Regions from separate parts of the Paenibacillus rhizoplanae genome, predicted to be linked through region 1. Evidence: riboswitches for the same ligand, from Rfam matches in the RefSeq annotation. Region 1 holds a riboswitch; each other region holds the start of a gene.
The links. Region 1 has a riboswitch for thiamine pyrophosphate ahead of ACFSX3_RS11195 (ABC transporter ATP-binding protein). Riboswitches for the same ligand answer to the same signal wherever they lie in the genome.

Region 1 (4,260 bases):
GCTCACTGGCGACCAGCACCAGCTCATAATAATCCGGGACCCCGTAATCCACGGGATTGAAGGAGCGCACCGGATGATCTTGCTGCTCCAGAATCAGCTGCTCATGGTTAATGAACCCGCCCATAATGCCATCCACCCGTCCGGTGGAGAGAGCAGGGATCAGCTCATAGCCGACATCCACCAGCTTGAGGGAGGATGGGTCCCCGCCGTCGCTCTTGACCATCGTGTTCAGCATGGCTTCATATAACGGGACGGAGGAATACCCGGCCTGCTTGCCAGACAGCTCTCCCGGGCGGTTAATGCCGCTGTCTGCGGCTACCATGAGATGATTCAGCGGGTGGCGCACCAGCGCAGCGATCGACTTGACCGGAATCTGCTCCCCCCGTGCCATCAATACCTGCGGCTGATAACTGAGTGCGAGATCCACCTTCCCCGCAGCAACAAGCTTCAGCGCATCATTGGTATCGGCCGGCATCTGAATCTCAACCTCCAGACCTTCCTCAGCAAAATAACCTTCAGCCTGTGCCGCATACAAAAAGGAGTGGACTGCATTGGGATACCAGTCGAGCATAATCGTCAGCTTTTGGGCGGCACTCTTAGTCCCAGCCTCAGAGGTTGCGGTAGTACCAGCCGGGGAGCCGGAGGCCGCCGGACTATTCGTATTGGTGCAGCCTGCCAGGATAGGCAGCATACAGAGTAGCAGAGCGGACAGCAGCATGGCTGGTCTTGAAATTGCATGATGCAGATAACGGGTATAGCGGATAGTAGTCATGAATAACGTCCTCTTTTCTTCAGAATAATCTTCTCCAGCGCGGCGACTGCCAGAAACAGCAGAATACCGAGTACGGATAACAAGACAACAGCGGCGAACATCTTGGCGCTCTGCAGATTCCCGGCCATTCTACGGCTGAAATAGCCCAGCCCCTGGCTGCCCCCAAGCCATTCCCCGATCGTTGCACCAATCACACAGTACACAGCCGACAGCTTCAGTCCGGAGAAAAAAGAGGGCAAAGCCAGCGGAACGCCCACCTTTCCGAGAATCTGCCAGCGGTTCGCGCCGTACGTCAGCAGCAGGTCCCGGTAGGCATCCGTGTTTTTGGACAACCCGTCATAGGTACCAATGACTACCGGGAAGAAAGCAGTCAGGAAGACAACGGCGACCTTGCTCCATAGGGTGTAGCCGAACCACATGATGAACAGGGGAGAGAGGGCGATCAGCGGAACCGTCTGGCTGATAATCAGCAGCGGGTACAGCGCCTTGGCCAGCGGACTGAACAGGTGCATGGCGATTCCCAGCAGACTGCCGCAGACCACAGATAGTGCGAAGCCTGTGAGTACTTCAAGCAGGGTAGCAGGCAAATGCACCCCGAATAACAAGCGGCGTTCCTCCAGCAAGGCCTTGCAGATGGCGGACGGAGCCGGAAGGATGAAGGGAGGAACCAGGCCCAGCCGTGCTACAGTCTCCCAGACCGCAAGCGTCAGCAGGGCGAGCAGGGCCGCCGGACCGTAATGCTGGAGCAATCTTCTAGGAGCGGCGGTTCTCATATAGCTTCAGCTCCAATTCCTGGCGCAGGGCGGCGAACTGCGGTTGATAGTTCAGACTGTGATGGCGCGGACGGGGGAGACCGGCTGAGAATTCCTGCATCCCGCTGCCCTCTCTGCCAGTCATTAGATAGATTCTGTCACTGAGCAGGAGCGCCTCCTCCAGATCATGGGTGATGAACAGCACCGTCTTGTCCAGCTCCGCCCATAACTCCAGCAGCCAACGCTGCAGCGAGCGCTTCGTAATGGCATCGAGCGCCCCGAACGGCTCATCGAGCAGCAGCAGGTCATTCCCGGCCGCCACGGTGCGGAGGACCGCCACGCGCTGGCGCATCCCGCCGGACAGCTCCTGCGGATAAGCCCCTTCAGTTCCGTCAAGGCCGAAACGGTGCAGCAGGGTGCGGATCTCGGCAATAGCGGCTGCTTTGGGACGGCTGCGCTTAAGCTCCCAGGGCAGCAGACAATTGTCCAATACGGTGCGCCAAGGCAGGAGGAGATCCTGCTGCGGCATGTAGGCCACACTGCCCAGCCTCTTCGCTGCTGTAGCGGACTCGGCTCCGTTCAGCGTAATCCTGCCGCTGCCCGGCTCCAGCAGACCGGCGATGATTTTGAACAAAGTGCTTTTGCCGCATCCGCTCCCGCCTACAATAGAAATGAATTCGCCGCGCTGCACAGTCATGGATAGCCCTGAGAATACGGGGGTCCGGGACGAACCGGTCCCGAAGGCATAGGACAGATTGCTAATGTTGATCATAAGACTATGTACGAGCCTCCTCGGATTGAAATACATACTGCGCGGAGCACAAAAAAGCCCCATTCATTCCCGGAGGCAATGAATGGGGCGGAAGGTACAGTCAGCTGCGGCCCTGTGACGGGTACCACTGTTACATTCTGCTCCACTTCCCTCCGCTGGTATGATCCAGATCAGGTTCAAAGGGTCCGAAGCTTAAGCTCCGTCTCAGTCGGCCGACTCCCCTAGTGAATAATGTTGCTATTGAATTCGTAATTGCTACTTAATATACCACAAATCTCCCTCTTGTAAAGAGCAGGCGGTCAGCGCTTAGCCAGACCGGTCACGAACAAAGTGACGATGCCCCTGGAGATGTCCAGCTTGGAGGCGTGGTGCCGCTTCTGCTCATACAGGTACAGATCGGGACTGAGGACAGAGATTAAGGCTGTGGCCGCAAAGGCCGGATCGATGTCAATCAGCTCACCGCCCGCCGCGGCGCGCTGCAGCAGCTCTGTCATCATCACCCCCAGCCGCTGGAAAAAAGGATGCTCAAACTGAGTCAGCTGCTTCTTGCCGGTGAACTCGGCTTTGATCATATTCAGCAGCTCGGCATACTGCTCAATGAAATCGGCAATCTGCTCAATGCTGCTCTGCAGCTGAGCAAGAGCCGGGGCTTCACCGGCACTGGCAGCGACCTGCTGCTCCAGCCCGGACAGGAATTGATCTGCGCTGCCCTTCAGCAGTGCAGAACAGATCTCACCCTTGTCCGTGAAACGGCGGTACAGGGAGCCTTGCCCTATGCCTGCCCGCTTGGCAATGCTGTACATGCTGACCGCCTCAAGTCCGCTCTCGGTGAACAACTGGCGGGCAGCTTCAAGAATCCGCTGTACATAAGGATCGGCGGACTCGGGCGGAGCGGAGGCTATGGGTTGCGGAGCTGACGGCGGGAACCGTGCAGCATCGGTGTCTGGCTTTTTCATGAGAACCCCTTTCAGAAAAGAATTGACACAACGGACAATTGTCCGTAGACTATGAATTGCACTTACGGACAGTTGTCCGTTCACTCATTATATAGAACAATCTGCCCGCAGGTCAATGTAGAACGCGGACAGCTGAGGAGGAGAAGAGATATGGATCAGACCTTGAAGCAGGAAGCCGATTTCCGGCTGTCCAGTATTCTGGTTCCCTTGCTGGCCATTATTGCAGGAGTATTTATGGTTGTGCTGGACAGTACGGCGATGAATGTAGCCTTGTCCAGGCTGGTGGTTGATTTCAAGACGGATCTGCATACGCTGCAGTGGGTAGTTACCGGATATATGCTGGCTCAGGCTTCCGTTATTCCGCTGTCAGGCTGGCTGTCAGACCGGTTCGGAGCCAAGACGGTATTCCTGACGGCGGTAATTGTGTTCACGATAGGCTCGATTCTGTGCGCTACACCAAGCAGCGCCGAATGGCTGATTGTTTTCCGGGTCATTCAGGGACTGGGCGGCGGCTGTGTGCTCCCTGTCGGGATGGCCTATGTGTACAGACTGGCTCCCAAAAGCAAAGTTGGCGTTGTCATGGGCATTATGGGCATTCCCGTCCTGTTCGCACCGGCTATTGGTCCGGTATTGTCGGGCTGGCTGGTTGAATACCATTCCTGGCGCTGGATCTTCCTCATTAATATTCCGATTGGCATCATTGCGGTGCTGATTGGACTGCGCAAGCTGCCGAATGCGGCGAAGAATAGCGTGCCTGGCATGGATAAGCTCGGTATGGTTCTTGGACCGCTGGCTTTTGCTTCGTTAACCTACGGGGTTAGCCAGGGCGCGCAGAGCTGGACCTCTGAGAAAACACTGATCGGGCTGCTGCTGGGCGTTGTGGCGCTGATCGCTTTTGTCATCGCTGAACTGCGCTCCAAGACACCGCTGCTGGAGCTGCGGATTCTGAAATCCGTTGATTTCACGACAGGAATCATCGTGCAGTGGATTGCCCAGTTCGGCTTATAC
Region 2 (4,260 bases), on a different contig from region 1:
AACGGAACCCGGCCTCACAGCCCCGCTCGGGAGCATCCAGCCGGTTGCGGTAGACGCGTTTGGGTCCTTTTACATGCAGCGCACGATAAGTCTCCTGGTGGTAGACCTCCTGATAGAGCGTCAGACCGTCCACACCGGCGTCTCTGAGCTCAGCATATTCTGCTGTCGAGAGCGGATTCACTTCAATGCTGACGGAGGAAAAATAGCGCCGGAGCACATTCACGCAGTCCCTCACATAACCGGCCGGACTGTCCCTCCGGGATTCTCCGGTCAGAATGAGAATGTGGCGCAGGCCCGTGGCTGCGATGGTCTCTGCTTCCCGGGCGACCTGCTCCAGCGTTAGTTTTTTACGCGGAAAATCATATATAGAACTGAAGCTGCAATACGTGCAGTGATTCACGCAAAAATCAGCCAGATACATCGGTGTAAACAGCTGCATCACATGGCCGAAATGCGTACGCGTTAAACGGTGCGCCTTCTGCGCCATCTCCTCCAGATAAGGCTCCGCTGCCGGTGACAGCAATGCCATCAGCCCCTCTTCATCCACCTGCTCTGCACGAAGCGCGCGCTTCACATCCTCTGCCGTATACCGGTTCCACAGCATCCCGTAAGGAAGCTGCTCCAGCCGGGTCATCGTCTCATAAAAGCTCATGCCCTTCTCCCCCTCCCAATTCCATCTGTCAGGCTAAAAATCCGGTCAACGGTGAAGAGGCTGCCGCCGTCTCCTCCACGGGCCCCAGTCCGGCGAGAAAAGCCTTACGCCCTGCGGATATCGCATCATGGAAGGCCTCTGCCATCAGCAGCGGATCTTTGGCGGTGGCAATTGCTGTATTAAGCAGCACCGCTGCGGCTCCCATTTCCATCGCCTCAGCAGCCTCAGAGGGTCTGCCGATTCCGGCATCCACAATGACCGGCAGATCCGTTTCCGAGATCAGAATGCGGATCAGCTCCTTGGTCTGCAGTCCGCGGTTGGACCCGATTGGCGCTCCCAGCGGCATCACGGCCGCCGCCCCCGCAGCCTTCAACCGGAGAGCGGCGGACAGATCAGGACTCATATACGGAAGCACCACGAAGCCTTCTGCTGCGAGGATCTCGGTTGCCCGGATGGTCTCCATATTATCCGGCAGTAAATATTTCTGGTCGTTGATAACCTCAATCTTCACCCAGTTGCCTAGCCCCGCCGATCTCGCCAGCCGGGCAATCCGTACTGCTTCCTCTGCGGTGCGCGCACCGGAGGTATTGGGCAGCAAGGTCATATGGGAAGGAATATGGCTGACAATATTGTCCTTGCTCTCCGGGTCCACCCGGCGCAGGGCAACGGTAATGACCTGTGAGCCTGAGCGTACAATGACCTCGGGAATGAGGGTGTTACGGCTGTATTTTCCGGTACCAATGAACAGTCTGCTGGTTAGAGTCACTCCGCCAATCGTCAATGGATCTTTCATCTTAACGCCTCCTGGGATAATTCTTCGCCTGCATCTAAACTGCCAATCTGCCTGCTCGTTCGCTTCTCCTCTGCCCGCCTATCCCTAACCTCCGCCTACAAAATGAACCAGCTCCATCCGGTCCCCCTCGCTGAGCAGTGTCTCTCCATAAGCCTCTCTACGGGCAAGCTCACCGTTCAGCTCGACAATCACCAGCTTACCGGCCCACTCGGGCCGGGCCAGCAGATCCGCCAGTGTCCGGCAGCTCTCTTCGATCCTTTGACTCTTCCCGTTAACGGTCACATCCACGTCTGTTCACCTCCTGCTGTGCCCTGTGCTTGATCCATATCCGGCGTCTCAGCCAGCTCGGCCGCCCTCTGAACCGCTGCCCTGTATGCCCGGGCCGCTGCCACCGGGTCCGGGGCTCCGCAGATCCCCGACATGACAGCAATGCCAGCCGCCCCTTGGGCCAGCACTGTTCCGGCATTGCCCGGGGTAATCCCTCCGAGCGCAATCAGCGGTATGCGGCTCCAGCGGACGGCCTCCGCCAGCTGCTCCAGTCCGCGTGCCTGCTGTCCGGGCTTGCAGGCCGTCGGGAACACATGCCCGTAGAGGCAAAAGTCCGCTCCCTGCCTTCCAGCCTCCGCCGCCTCTTCCCGGGAGTGCACGGACCTGCCGATCCGCAGGTCCGGTGCACAGCCGCGCACTGCGGCTGGCGGAAGGCTATGCCAGGCTAACTGTACACCACCTGCCCCGGCGGCCAGGGCAAGATCGATCCGGTCATTAATGACCAGCTTCGAAGGCGGAACCCCGGCCTGAAGCATCTGCTGCGCCGCAGCCAGCAGTTCGCGGGCGGACATGGCTTTTTCCCGGAGATGAATATAATCCACCATGGGATGTACCGCCACTGCCCATTCGGCCAGCGCTTCAGGCATCAGCCGCCCGTCCGAGACCGCATGAATCTCGTACAATACCCTTCTCCTCCCGTCTGTTCCAGCTCACTCTACACCACTCCACAACACAAAAAAGACCGCCCCCATAAGGAAGCAGTCTGGAATAGAAGCAGGAATACCGGTACTAGCCGTATACCCCCGCTGCATTATTCGTTCTCCACTTCCCTACGCTGGTATAACCCAGATCAGGTTCAAAGGGTCCGAGCAGATACGCCCGTCTCAGCCTTGCGGCACCCCTAGTGATCGTTCTATGCGATTGTTTCGTCTTGCTTGTTGTATATTAGCATATAATTCCTGTTAGAGCTATTCTTTCGTAGATTTTACTTCAATTACAAAAACCACAGATGAACTCCCTTCTGAAAATTTACCATCCTCGGTTGTCCAGAATGCTGATATGCCGTAGTAATAAACACCTTGTTCTTTTGGAGCATTAAAAGAGCCGTTCTTCAATGGAATTTGTACTTCTTTATCATCGACAAATTGCTGAACGGTTAACCCGCCGGGTGCCGGTTTATAAGTATAAGCAACATCGATCCTCCCCTCAGGGGCTATAACAGTGGGAGTAACCCCCTGTACCATGGATTGTCCACCTGTATAATCCGCACATCCTAATTTTCCCCAGCAATAGCTGCCTTGGGTAACCGGAATTTGGGTTTTCCCGGAAGTAACAAGGGGTAGCGGCGGCGATTCCTGTGTAATTCTAATCCCAATTCTTTTTGCATTTCCTTCCAATCTTGTATTTTCCACAAGTCTCCCTGCAAAAGGAGTCAAATAAATGAACACTACCAGAAAAACTAAAATCCCCGCTGCAGATAGAATGAATCCTTTTTTTCTAAGCATCCCAATCCCCTTTTCATATCAAATTATCTAAATAGACGGAAATATATTGTAATAGTTACAAGCGCAGAAAAAAAGCCTGCCGGCAAGCGGTTAGGCTTTTTTATAATAGAATTTATATAAAGAATCTGCATCCAGATCTTATTCTGCACCCATCATCCGTTGACGACCTCGCCGCCGTTCACATGCATAACCTGTCCGCTCACATAAGAGGAATCGTCCGAGGCCAGGTATACATAAGCCGGTGCCAGCTCTTCAGGCTGCCCCGGGCGCTTCATCGGCTGGGTGCCGCCGAACTCACTGACCTTCTTCGCGTCAAAAGTTGACGGAATCAGCGGGGTCCAGATCGGTCCGGGCGCTACCGCATTCACGCGGATGCCCTTATCGGCCAGATTCATCGACAGCGAACGGGTGAAGCTGAGAATCGCTCCCTTGGTGGACGAATAGTCCAGCAGCTGCGGGCTGCCGCGATACGCCGTGATGGAGGTGGTGTTAATGATCGTAGCGCCTTTTTTAAGATGAGGCATAGCTGCCTTGGTCAGATAGAACATGGAGAAAATATTCGTCCGGAACGTACGCTCCAGCTGCTCCGCTGTGATGTCCTCAATATGGTCCTGCGGATGCTGCTCCGCCGCATTGTTGATCAGAATATCGAGCTTGCCAAGTCCTTCAACCGTTTGATGAATCAGGTCCTGACAGAAGGCTTCGTCCCCGATGTCCCCGGCGATCAAAATACACTTTCTGCCCTCCTGCTCCACCTGGCGCTTGGTCTCTTCCGCATCCTCATGCTCGTTCAAGTAGGAGATCACCACATCTGCGCCCTCCTTGGCAAAATGAACGGCAACCGCACGCCCGATCCCGCTGTCGCCTCCCGTAATGAGTGCGGCCTTGCCCAGCAGTTTGTCTGCTGCCTTGTAAGCCGATGTCTCAAACTCCGGAAGCGGATTCATCTCACTTTCAATTCCGGGCTGCTGATCCTGTACCTGCGGAGGCAGGGTTTTGATAGGTTGTTTACTTGTGTCTGGCATAATCCATTCTCCTTTCGC
Region 3 (4,260 bases), on a different contig from region 1:
TCGTCAGCTGCTTTGCCGCTTTGCTGCTGCTCGTTATTTTCCCGTTCGCCGGTCACCGGCTTGCCGCCTTTGCCATCATCCTGCTGCTTGGCCTGTTCATGTCCGGCATCTTCTCGATCGCGCTGGTCTTCTCCAGCAAGCTGCTGCCCGGCGCGGAAGAATCCACGCCGAGCATTATGATCGCCTCCGGCGGAATCGGCGGCGCGGTGCTGCCGCTGCTGACCGGCTGGTCCATGGATCATATGCAGATTGCCCAGACGTCGGGGTTATTGGCCGCTTTTGCCGCCCTTTTATTCCTGCTAAGTGTGACCGCCTGGAGAATCGGGTAATATAGCTAACAAGATCCATATTCTGCGAAGAAGGATGGAACACCCACATGGTTGAACTGCATTCTGAACCCACCCTGCATACAGCGTTGCTGCAATTTATTTTCCCCTTCTCCATCAAGCCCGGACAGGATAAAGAGCTGATAGCAAGTCTGCAGAAGGATGGGTTCACGCGTTTTTTTCTCGATAACAAGGAACTGGAGAATGCCTATTACGGAGAAGGCTACTGCGTGTCCCATGAGAAAATGGAGCGCAGCTATCTGCCGTTTGCCGCTCATGTGCTGTTTCCGCGTGAGAAGGACAGCGATTCCTTCCGCCGCTTTTCCCGGGTAAACGATCTGCCGTGCCGGCTGGAAATGCTCTTCGAGTCTGTGAATTTCCGGATTCTGTCCACCGATGTGTTCCTCTGCCCATTTGAGCTGGGCTTTCTGACCATAAGAGTGGCAATCGAGGAGAAAAACCTTCCCTTCAGCACTGTGCTGGAATTCGCTGACCGGTTCCGAACACTGGAGGATGTGTGTTATCAGGATAAACATGCCTTTATCCATTGCCAGGAGAAGTCCTTCGGCCGGGTGGAGGATTTCGTGTTCAAGAATCTCGTCTCCGGTCTGGAGCCGTTTCTCGACCCTGCGGAGATTGATGGCGCTTATTTCGAGACCCTGCCTTTTTTCGTGGATGAACGGATGCTGGTGCAGGCCTTCTATGGCTTCAACCGTGAGGAAGAGCTGGATGAGATCAGTGTAGAGCTGCGCTACCGCGCCTCCCAGCTGGATGGGCTGACTATAGACGGTAAGCCTTTTACCAGTGCGAGTGATCCTGAGTATATCGAGCAGTACACCCGGGAGCATTGCTATAGCCGCTGGGGGCCGGACACCTATTATATGACGAACGAGCAGACCTTCTGCTGCCTGAGCCGGGCGAAGCCCGATATTGCCACGGAGCTGGTCAACCAGATGTACGGAGAGTATTATTATGGACTGCTGCTGAGTATTTTTCATAAAATCGTGCTGCTGAAGCTCGCCAATCTGCATTCCCGGCTGCGCATCAACCACGATTACGACGAGATCGAGAATCTGATCTTTCTGATCAATAAATTTTCCGCCAAATTCTATTTTCTGGAGCTGATCTCGCAGTCGCAGGGGCGGGAGATTTTTTTCCAACTGCGCAAGGTCTACGGCAATGATGCCCTGTTCGATGAAGTGAAGATGACCCTGAATGACCTGTTTCAGTATCAGGACAAATTCCAGGCCAAACGCCGGGATACCCTGCTGATGGTCCTGACTGTATTTACGGTAATCAGCGGTATCTACGGCATGAACCAGGTCATTGAGGATCTGAAAGGGAACATCGACTGGAGCAAAATGCTGGAGTACTCCGTGTTCGAGTACCTGGCTCTGTTCCTGACCTTTTCGGGGATCGCGGTCAGTATCGGCTTAACACTGCGGGAGGCGCGGAATGGAATCCGCAGCCGCCGCAAAAGGCGGTACTATGATAAGGATTGAACAGACGGCTCTGGACAACCGCGAAGCTGCCGTCTATAATACACCGTAAGAACATAGCAATACCCGTGAACTTTATAGAACCAGGGGTGCTGGAATTGGCCGGCTGAGATTGTATCCCACAAGATACTGACCCTTATACCTGATCTGGATAATGCCAGCGTAGGAATCTTCATTCGGCACAGTGCCTTAAGCGGTACTGAAGCTGAAGTCCCCTCACGCAAGTCACTGGCGTCCCGATCTTCGGGACGCTTTTTTGATTCTAAGGATGTACAGGAATAAGGTTTCTGTAAGCTCTGAAGACCAGGGGTTGCTGGAAGGAGAGAGAAAGAGAAATGGGAGTCAAAAAAACAGTCACACTACTGCTCAGCTCCATGCTGCTGCTCACCGTAGCGGGATGTGGCGGCGGGAACAACAGCGGCAATGCAGGAGCCAGCGCACCTGCTGCCGGGAACAGCACGGCTGCGCCTGATGCATCCGCAGCCGCACCCACGGATGCACCTAAGGCGCTGACGCCGGTCAAGATTGCCCTGGACTGGACGCCGAACACGAATCATACCGGCCTGTATGCAGCTAAGGAGCTTGGCTATTACGCGGAGGAAGGTCTTGACGTTCAGATTGTACAGCCTGGTGCTGCCGGGTCCGACACGATGGTCACTTCCGGTGAAGCCCAATTCGGCATCAGTGCCCAAGAGGCGCTGACCCTGGCTCGTCTGCAGGATGTGCCGCTGGTATCAATTGCTGCAATCATTCAGCATAACACCTCCGGCTTCGCGGCTCCGAAGGACCGCAATATTAAGACGCCGAAGGATTTTGAAGGTAAAACGTACGGAGGCTGGGGCTCCCCTGCGGAGCAGGCTGCCATGAAAGCCATCATGGACCCCGAAGGCGGGGATGTCTCCAAGGTGAAGCTGGTAAATATCGGCGAAGCGGACTTTTTCACAGCCGTGAAGCGGGATATTGACTTCGCCTGGATCTTCTATGCATGGACTGGCGTGGAAGCCGAGCTGCGCGGGGAGCCGCTGGATATGCTGTATCTGAAGGATTACGCTCCGCAGCTGGATTACTACACCCCGGTGCTGACGACCAGCGAGAAGGAGATTGCCGAGCATCCTGAAGTGGTGAAGGCATTCCTGAAGGCTACGTCAAAAGGCTATCAGTACGCCATCGACCACCCGGAAGAAGCCGCGACGGTCTTGTCCGATGCTGTACCTGATCTGGACCCCAAGCTGGTGCTGGCCAGCCAGAAATGGCTTAGCCCAAAATACAAGGACGACGCCCCGCGCTGGGGTGAGCAGAAGCTTGAGATCTGGAAGAATTACGCCGACTGGATGTACGGCCTGAAGCTGCTGGATAAGCCGCTGGATGCGGAGAGTACGTTTACGAATGAATTTTTGCCGGAATCATAATGAACCCGCATGGCGGGAATCTTATACTTAACTTGGAGAGGAAGGATTCATCATGGCTAATACATTGCTCAGCATTCAGGTAATTCCCAAGACACCGAACAACGAGGATTCTATCCCTTACGTGGACAAGGCTATAGAGGTCATTCAGAAGTCAGGCGTGAAGCATCAGGTGAATCCGCTGGAGACCACGATGGAAGGCGAGCTGTCCGAGCTGCTGGATATTGTGCGTGACATGCATGAGGCGCTGATCGCTTCCGGCAGTCCTAGTGTAATCTCACAGATCAAGATCGCCCATAATCCGGGCGGCATCAGCATGGATAAGCTGACGGAGAAATACCGGCCGTGAGAAGCACCTGGAAGCTAGTGTGGCCGCCCTTTGTGGCGGTCCTCTTTTTTGTCGGGATATGGCAGCTATCGGTCATGCTGTTCGACATCCCGGCTTACCAGCTGCCGAGTCCCACGGATATCGCGCGTGAGTCGAAGAACAACGCCTCCGGGATCTGGGAGCACACCGCTGCTACGCTGCGGCTGACCCTGATCGGCTTCCCGGTCGGCACGGGCATCGGCCTCTTCACCGCCCTGCTGCTGCATCTGCTGCCCTGGCTCAAGAGAGCGTTCTATCCGCTGCTGATCCTCAGCCAGAATGTGCCCTCCCTTGCGCTGGCCCCGCTGCTGATTATCTGGTTCGGCTTCGGCCTGCTGCCCAAAATCATCCTGATCACCCTCGTCTGCTTCTTCCCCGTAGCTGTTGCAGCCATGGGCGGGCTGGCCCAAAGCGACCGGGTGATGATGAATTATATGAAGATGGCCGGTGCGGGCAAGTGGCAGATCTTCACCAAGCTGGAGCTTCCCGGCTCGCTGCCCTCTCTGTTCTCGGGCCTCAAAATCTCCGCCACCTATGCCGTTATGGGCGCGGTGGTGGCCGAATGGATCGGCGCTGACAAGGGCATCGGCTACTATTTGCTGCTGCAAAAGGCCTCTTACCGTGCGGACCGGATGTTCGTAGCTATCGCCATTATCGTGCTG
Region 4 (4,260 bases), on a different contig from region 1:
TCACTAATGAGAATTCTTCTCAACACCAGCTTAGCATAGGGTACAGAGGTGAATTGTGATTGTAATCACTAACTACAAAAAGACTATCCCCGCCAGCCTTTCAGCTCGGGAGATAGTCTGAGAATGTTACGATTCCGCTGTATTAGCAGCTATGTTAGAGCGATTTGCTCCATCTATGGGAATTACGGATATCATGCGAAATCCGCATGCTGCAGAATTTAGGGCCGCACATCGAGCAGAAATGCGCCTGCTTTGCCCCCTCCGCAGGCAGGGTCTCATCATGATACGCCTGCGCCCTTTCCGGGTCCAGGGAGAGATGAAACTGGTCGCGCCAGCGGAACTCGAACCGCGCCTTGGACAGCGCGTTGTCCCGGTCCTGCGCACCCGGATGTCCCTTGGCGAGGTCTGCGGCATGTGCAGCAATTTTGTAGGTAATGACTCCTTCGCGCACATCATTCTTGTCAGGCAGGCCTAAATGCTCCTTAGGTGTAACGTAACACAGCATTGCCGTTCCAAGCCCCCCGATTATCGCTGCCCCGATGGCCGACGTGATGTGATCATAGCCGGGTGCAATATCCGTAGTTAGCGGACCGAGGGTGTAGAAAGGGGCTTCGTGGCAAATCTCAAGCTGCTTGTCCATATTCTCCTTGATCTTGTGCATTGGCACATGGCCCGGACCTTCGACCATAACCTGAACATCGTGCTTCCAGGCAAGCGCCGTCAGCTCTCCCAGCGTCTCCAGCTCGGCGAACTGAGCTTCGTCATTGGCATCAGCGATAGAACCGGGACGCAGGCCATCTCCCAGCGAGAAGGCCACATCATACGTCTTCATAATCTCACATATGTCTTCGAAGTGTGTGTACAGGAAGTTCTCCTGCTGATGGGCCAGGCACCAGGCGGCCATAATCGATCCGCCCCGGGACACGATGCCGGTCATTCTCCGGGCAGTCAGCGGAATATAGCGGCGCAGCACTCCGGCATGAATGGTGAAGTAATCCACCCCCTGCTCCGCCTGCTCAATCAGCGTGTCACGGTAGAGCTCCCAGGTTAAGTCCTCGGCTATGCCGTTCACCTTCTCCAGCGCCTGGTATAAGGGCACTGTACCGACCGGCACAGGAGAATTGCGGATAATCCACTCCCGGGTGGTATGGATCTTGGAGCCGGTGGAGAGATCCATGAGGGTATCAGCCCCCCAGCGGGTCGCCCACCGCATCTTCTCCACCTCCTCTTCTATAGAAGAAGTGACCGCAGAATTTCCGATATTTGCATTGATCTTCACCAGGAAGTTACGGCCGATAATCATCGGCTCACTCTCCGGGTGATTTATATTGGCCGGAATAATCGCGCGGCCCGAGGCAACCTCATCCCTTACGAACTCCGGCCGGGTATTCTCGCGGATCGCAATATACTCCATTTCCGGTGTTATAATTCCTTGCCTTGCATAATGCAGCTGAGTCACATTACCGCCTGTATAGGCCCGCCGGGGATTCCGGCTCAGTCCTGAACAAGCTTCTGCCAAGGCCCCCTCCCTGCGGATTCCGTTATCCTCCGGCCGGACGGCTCTTCCGGTGTATTCCTCCGAATCGCCACGCTCCGCGATCCAGCTTGAACGGTGCGGCGGCAGCCCCCTCCGAATGTCGGTCTCCTCTGCTGCATCCGTGTACATGCCGCTTGTGTCATAGACACGCAGCGGAGCATTCTCCTCTTCCCCGGCAACGCCTTCGGTTCTGCTGAGGCTGATCTCACGCATCGGAACCCGGATATCCGGGCGTGAGCCCTCCACATACACTTTACGGCTTGCCGGGAATCCGGAAAGATCCACCTCTTCGTTTTTGACCATTCCTGCCATTTCAATCTCCTCCTCTTCGCTCTGTACACCCATCAGATAAGAGGTCACGCAGCAGATTGAGCCGCAGAATCTATAGATTCTTGCAAATCAAAAAGCCGCTCCACCTGGAGCGGCTTTATTAAAGGAACAGCCAAATAAGACTGTATTCAAAAAAGGTCCGACTCCACTTTCCTACGCTGGTATGATCCAGATCAGGTTCAAGGGTCCGGGAATTCAATTTTCCCGTCTCAGCCTATTCAGGCTCCCCTAGTGGGTATCTTATCTAATTAAATACATTTTAACTGTGTGGGTAATTCTTGTAAACCCGTTATTTGTCCAGCGATTCGCTCCAGTCGTGCACCATCGTGCCTTCCAGGAACTTCTCAGCATCCATGGCGGCCATACAGCCGGTTCCCGCTGCCGATATCGCTTGACGGTAACGTGTATCCTGCACATCGCCGCAGGCAAATACACCGGGGATGTTGGTCTCGGTGGTACCCGGATTGACCACGATATAACCATTGGCATCCGTGTTGATCTGCCCGCCCAAGAAGGCTGTATTCGGTGTGTGTCCAATCGCTACGAACACGCCGTCTGCCTCTACCAGCTCTGTCAGACCTGTCTCATTATTAAGCACCGTAAGGCCCTTCACTCCGGTCTCTCCTACCGTTACTTCAACCGGTGTGCGGTTCAAGGCCCAGGTGACCTTGCTGTTGTCACGCGCCCGGTCCTGCATAATCTTCGAGGCACGCAGCTCGGGACGGCGGTGAACCAGCGTTACGCTGGACGCAAAGCGGGTTAGGAAGCTGGCTTCCTCCATAGCGGAGTCCCCGCCGCCGACGACGACAATCTTTTTATTACGGAAAAAGAAGCCGTCACAGGTCGCACAGGTGCTGACCCCGCGTCCCACATTCTCCTGCTCGCCCGGGATACCCAGATATCTTGCAGAGGCCCCGGTTGAAATAATGACCGACTCCGCTTCCAATACACCCATTCCGTCCACTGTTACCTTGAACGGACGCTGTGAGAAGTCCACGGACTCCACCCAGCCATTCTTGAATTCAGCGCCGAAGCGTTCTGCCTGCTTGCGCATATTGTCCATCAGGTCCGGACCCAGAATCCCTTCGGGGAAGCCTGGAAAGTTCTCCACTTCTGTCGTCGTTGTCAGTTGTCCCCCCGGCTGCAAGCCTTCAATTACCAGCGGGCTCAGGTTCGCACGCGCCAGATAAATCGCGGCAGTCAGCCCGGCCGGGCCTGTTCCGATTACAATCGTTTTGTACATTACATTGGCCTCCTTACAAGTAGGTTTGTCTTACAGCAGCAATGCTTAAATACGGGTGGTGGACGGCGATAAGCCGCCGGTTCCGGGCAGCATCGCCCGTATATCACATTCGCTGTCAATCCGCCGTGCATAACGGCTTACCATCGAGACCGACACTCCATAACGCTGGGCAGCCTCACGGAACGTAACCGGCTGTCCATGCAGCCGGGCCGTCAGATACTCCAGTGCAGCGCACCAGCCGCCGTCATTGCGGAACAGCGGTACATCCGGGTACAGGCTGCCGATGAACTGCTTCCAGATATGCTCCGCATCCTTCTTCTGGACCGCATCATACCTGCGGTCCATCATGGCCGCTGCATGATCCATAATCCGCTGCCAGTCTTCTCTCCATTCCGGCAGCGTCCCCTTGGAGGCGGGAGCAGCCGCAGGCTCCTGCTCTTCGCCGAGCGAGCTGACAGCTTCATTCAGGTTCTCTCCGATCAGCCGCTGAAGGCTGAACAATGCCGCCTCCTGCAGCCGGTCCTCCTGGAGCGGCTCTTGCTCCAGCACTTCGCGCAGCACCTCGGACATGTCCTCATCCTCAATCCAGCGCAGAGCCTCGGTCACCTGAAGCTTCGTAGCGGAATCGCCATAGCGCAGCGCCCAGAAGAACGAGGCGCGCAGCAGCGGATTATTCCGCACTTCTTCAGTGAACCTGCCCGTATTGCCCTTCCACTGCTTCAGCTGCTCCTGGAAGGGCAGCTGATAGTTATAGCTGACAGCAGGCATAGGGCGCCCTTCTGTCCGGGCCTGCTGGAGCTGGGACAGGAAGAACGCCGGGACCGCAGAATCAGGGTCCAGCTTGGCGGCCTGTCTCCAGCAGCGCAGAGCTTCACTGTACAGGCCGCTATTGCTTGCCGCCGCCGCACAGTAATGATACAGGCCAGCGTCTCCGGCGACCTCCTCGTCCTTCAGCAGACGGCGGAAATGGCTGTAAGCGGCGGTGTGCCGGCCCAGGATTCCCATCGTTGTGGCCATTTTGAACACATGCTCCTGATGGAATGGCACAGTCGCTTCAAGCATACCCAGCAACCTCTCAAGCTGCTCCTTGTCCCCTGCATACTGTAAGAAGATAGCCATATTGCACAGGGCGTGCAAATTGCCGGGGTCC

Region 2: it holds a riboswitch for thiamine pyrophosphate, as region 1 does, so the genes downstream of both, ACFSX3_RS31495 (thiamine phosphate synthase) here and ACFSX3_RS11195 (ABC transporter ATP-binding protein) in region 1, are expected to answer to the same signal.
Region 3: it holds a riboswitch for thiamine pyrophosphate, as region 1 does, so the genes downstream of both, ACFSX3_RS17355 (ABC transporter substrate-binding protein) here and ACFSX3_RS11195 (ABC transporter ATP-binding protein) in region 1, are expected to answer to the same signal.
Region 4: it holds a riboswitch for thiamine pyrophosphate, as region 1 does, so the genes downstream of both, thiC (phosphomethylpyrimidine synthase ThiC) here and ACFSX3_RS11195 (ABC transporter ATP-binding protein) in region 1, are expected to answer to the same signal.

What each region holds. Positions count from the first base shown of each region.
Region 1 covers NZ_JBHUKY010000021.1:209,513-213,772, forward strand. Annotated here, with positions in the region: gene ACFSX3_RS11185 (ABC transporter substrate-binding protein) at 1-772, opposite strand, end outside; gene ACFSX3_RS11190 (ABC transporter permease) at 769-1,545, opposite strand; gene ACFSX3_RS11195 (ABC transporter ATP-binding protein) at 1,526-2,296, opposite strand; TPP riboswitch at 2,427-2,529, opposite strand; gene ACFSX3_RS11200 (TetR/AcrR family transcriptional regulator) at 2,596-3,252, opposite strand; gene ACFSX3_RS11205 (DHA2 family efflux MFS transporter permease subunit) at 3,403-4,260, shown strand, end outside.
Region 2 covers NZ_JBHUKY010000102.1:26,055-30,314, forward strand. Annotated here, with positions in the region: gene thiH (2-iminoacetate synthase ThiH) at 1-652, opposite strand, end outside; gene ACFSX3_RS31485 (thiazole synthase) at 681-1,445, opposite strand; gene thiS (sulfur carrier protein ThiS) at 1,530-1,733, opposite strand; gene ACFSX3_RS31495 (thiamine phosphate synthase) at 1,724-2,395, opposite strand; TPP riboswitch at 2,523-2,625, opposite strand; gene ACFSX3_RS31500 (hypothetical protein) at 2,681-3,217, opposite strand; gene ACFSX3_RS31505 (SDR family oxidoreductase) at 3,370-4,242, opposite strand.
Region 3 covers NZ_JBHUKY010000030.1:25,746-30,005, forward strand. Annotated here, with positions in the region: gene ACFSX3_RS17345 (MFS transporter) at 1-329, shown strand, start outside; gene ACFSX3_RS17350 (hypothetical protein) at 377-1,828, shown strand; TPP riboswitch at 1,901-2,011, shown strand; gene ACFSX3_RS17355 (ABC transporter substrate-binding protein) at 2,161-3,234, shown strand; gene ACFSX3_RS17360 (thiamine-binding protein) at 3,287-3,580, shown strand; gene ACFSX3_RS17365 (ABC transporter permease) at 3,577-4,260, shown strand, end outside.
Region 4 covers NZ_JBHUKY010000041.1:20,831-25,090, forward strand. Annotated here, with positions in the region: gene thiC (phosphomethylpyrimidine synthase ThiC) at 155-1,849, opposite strand; TPP riboswitch at 2,001-2,107, opposite strand; gene trxB (thioredoxin-disulfide reductase) at 2,157-3,110, opposite strand; gene ACFSX3_RS22285 (tetratricopeptide repeat protein) at 3,156-4,260, opposite strand, start outside.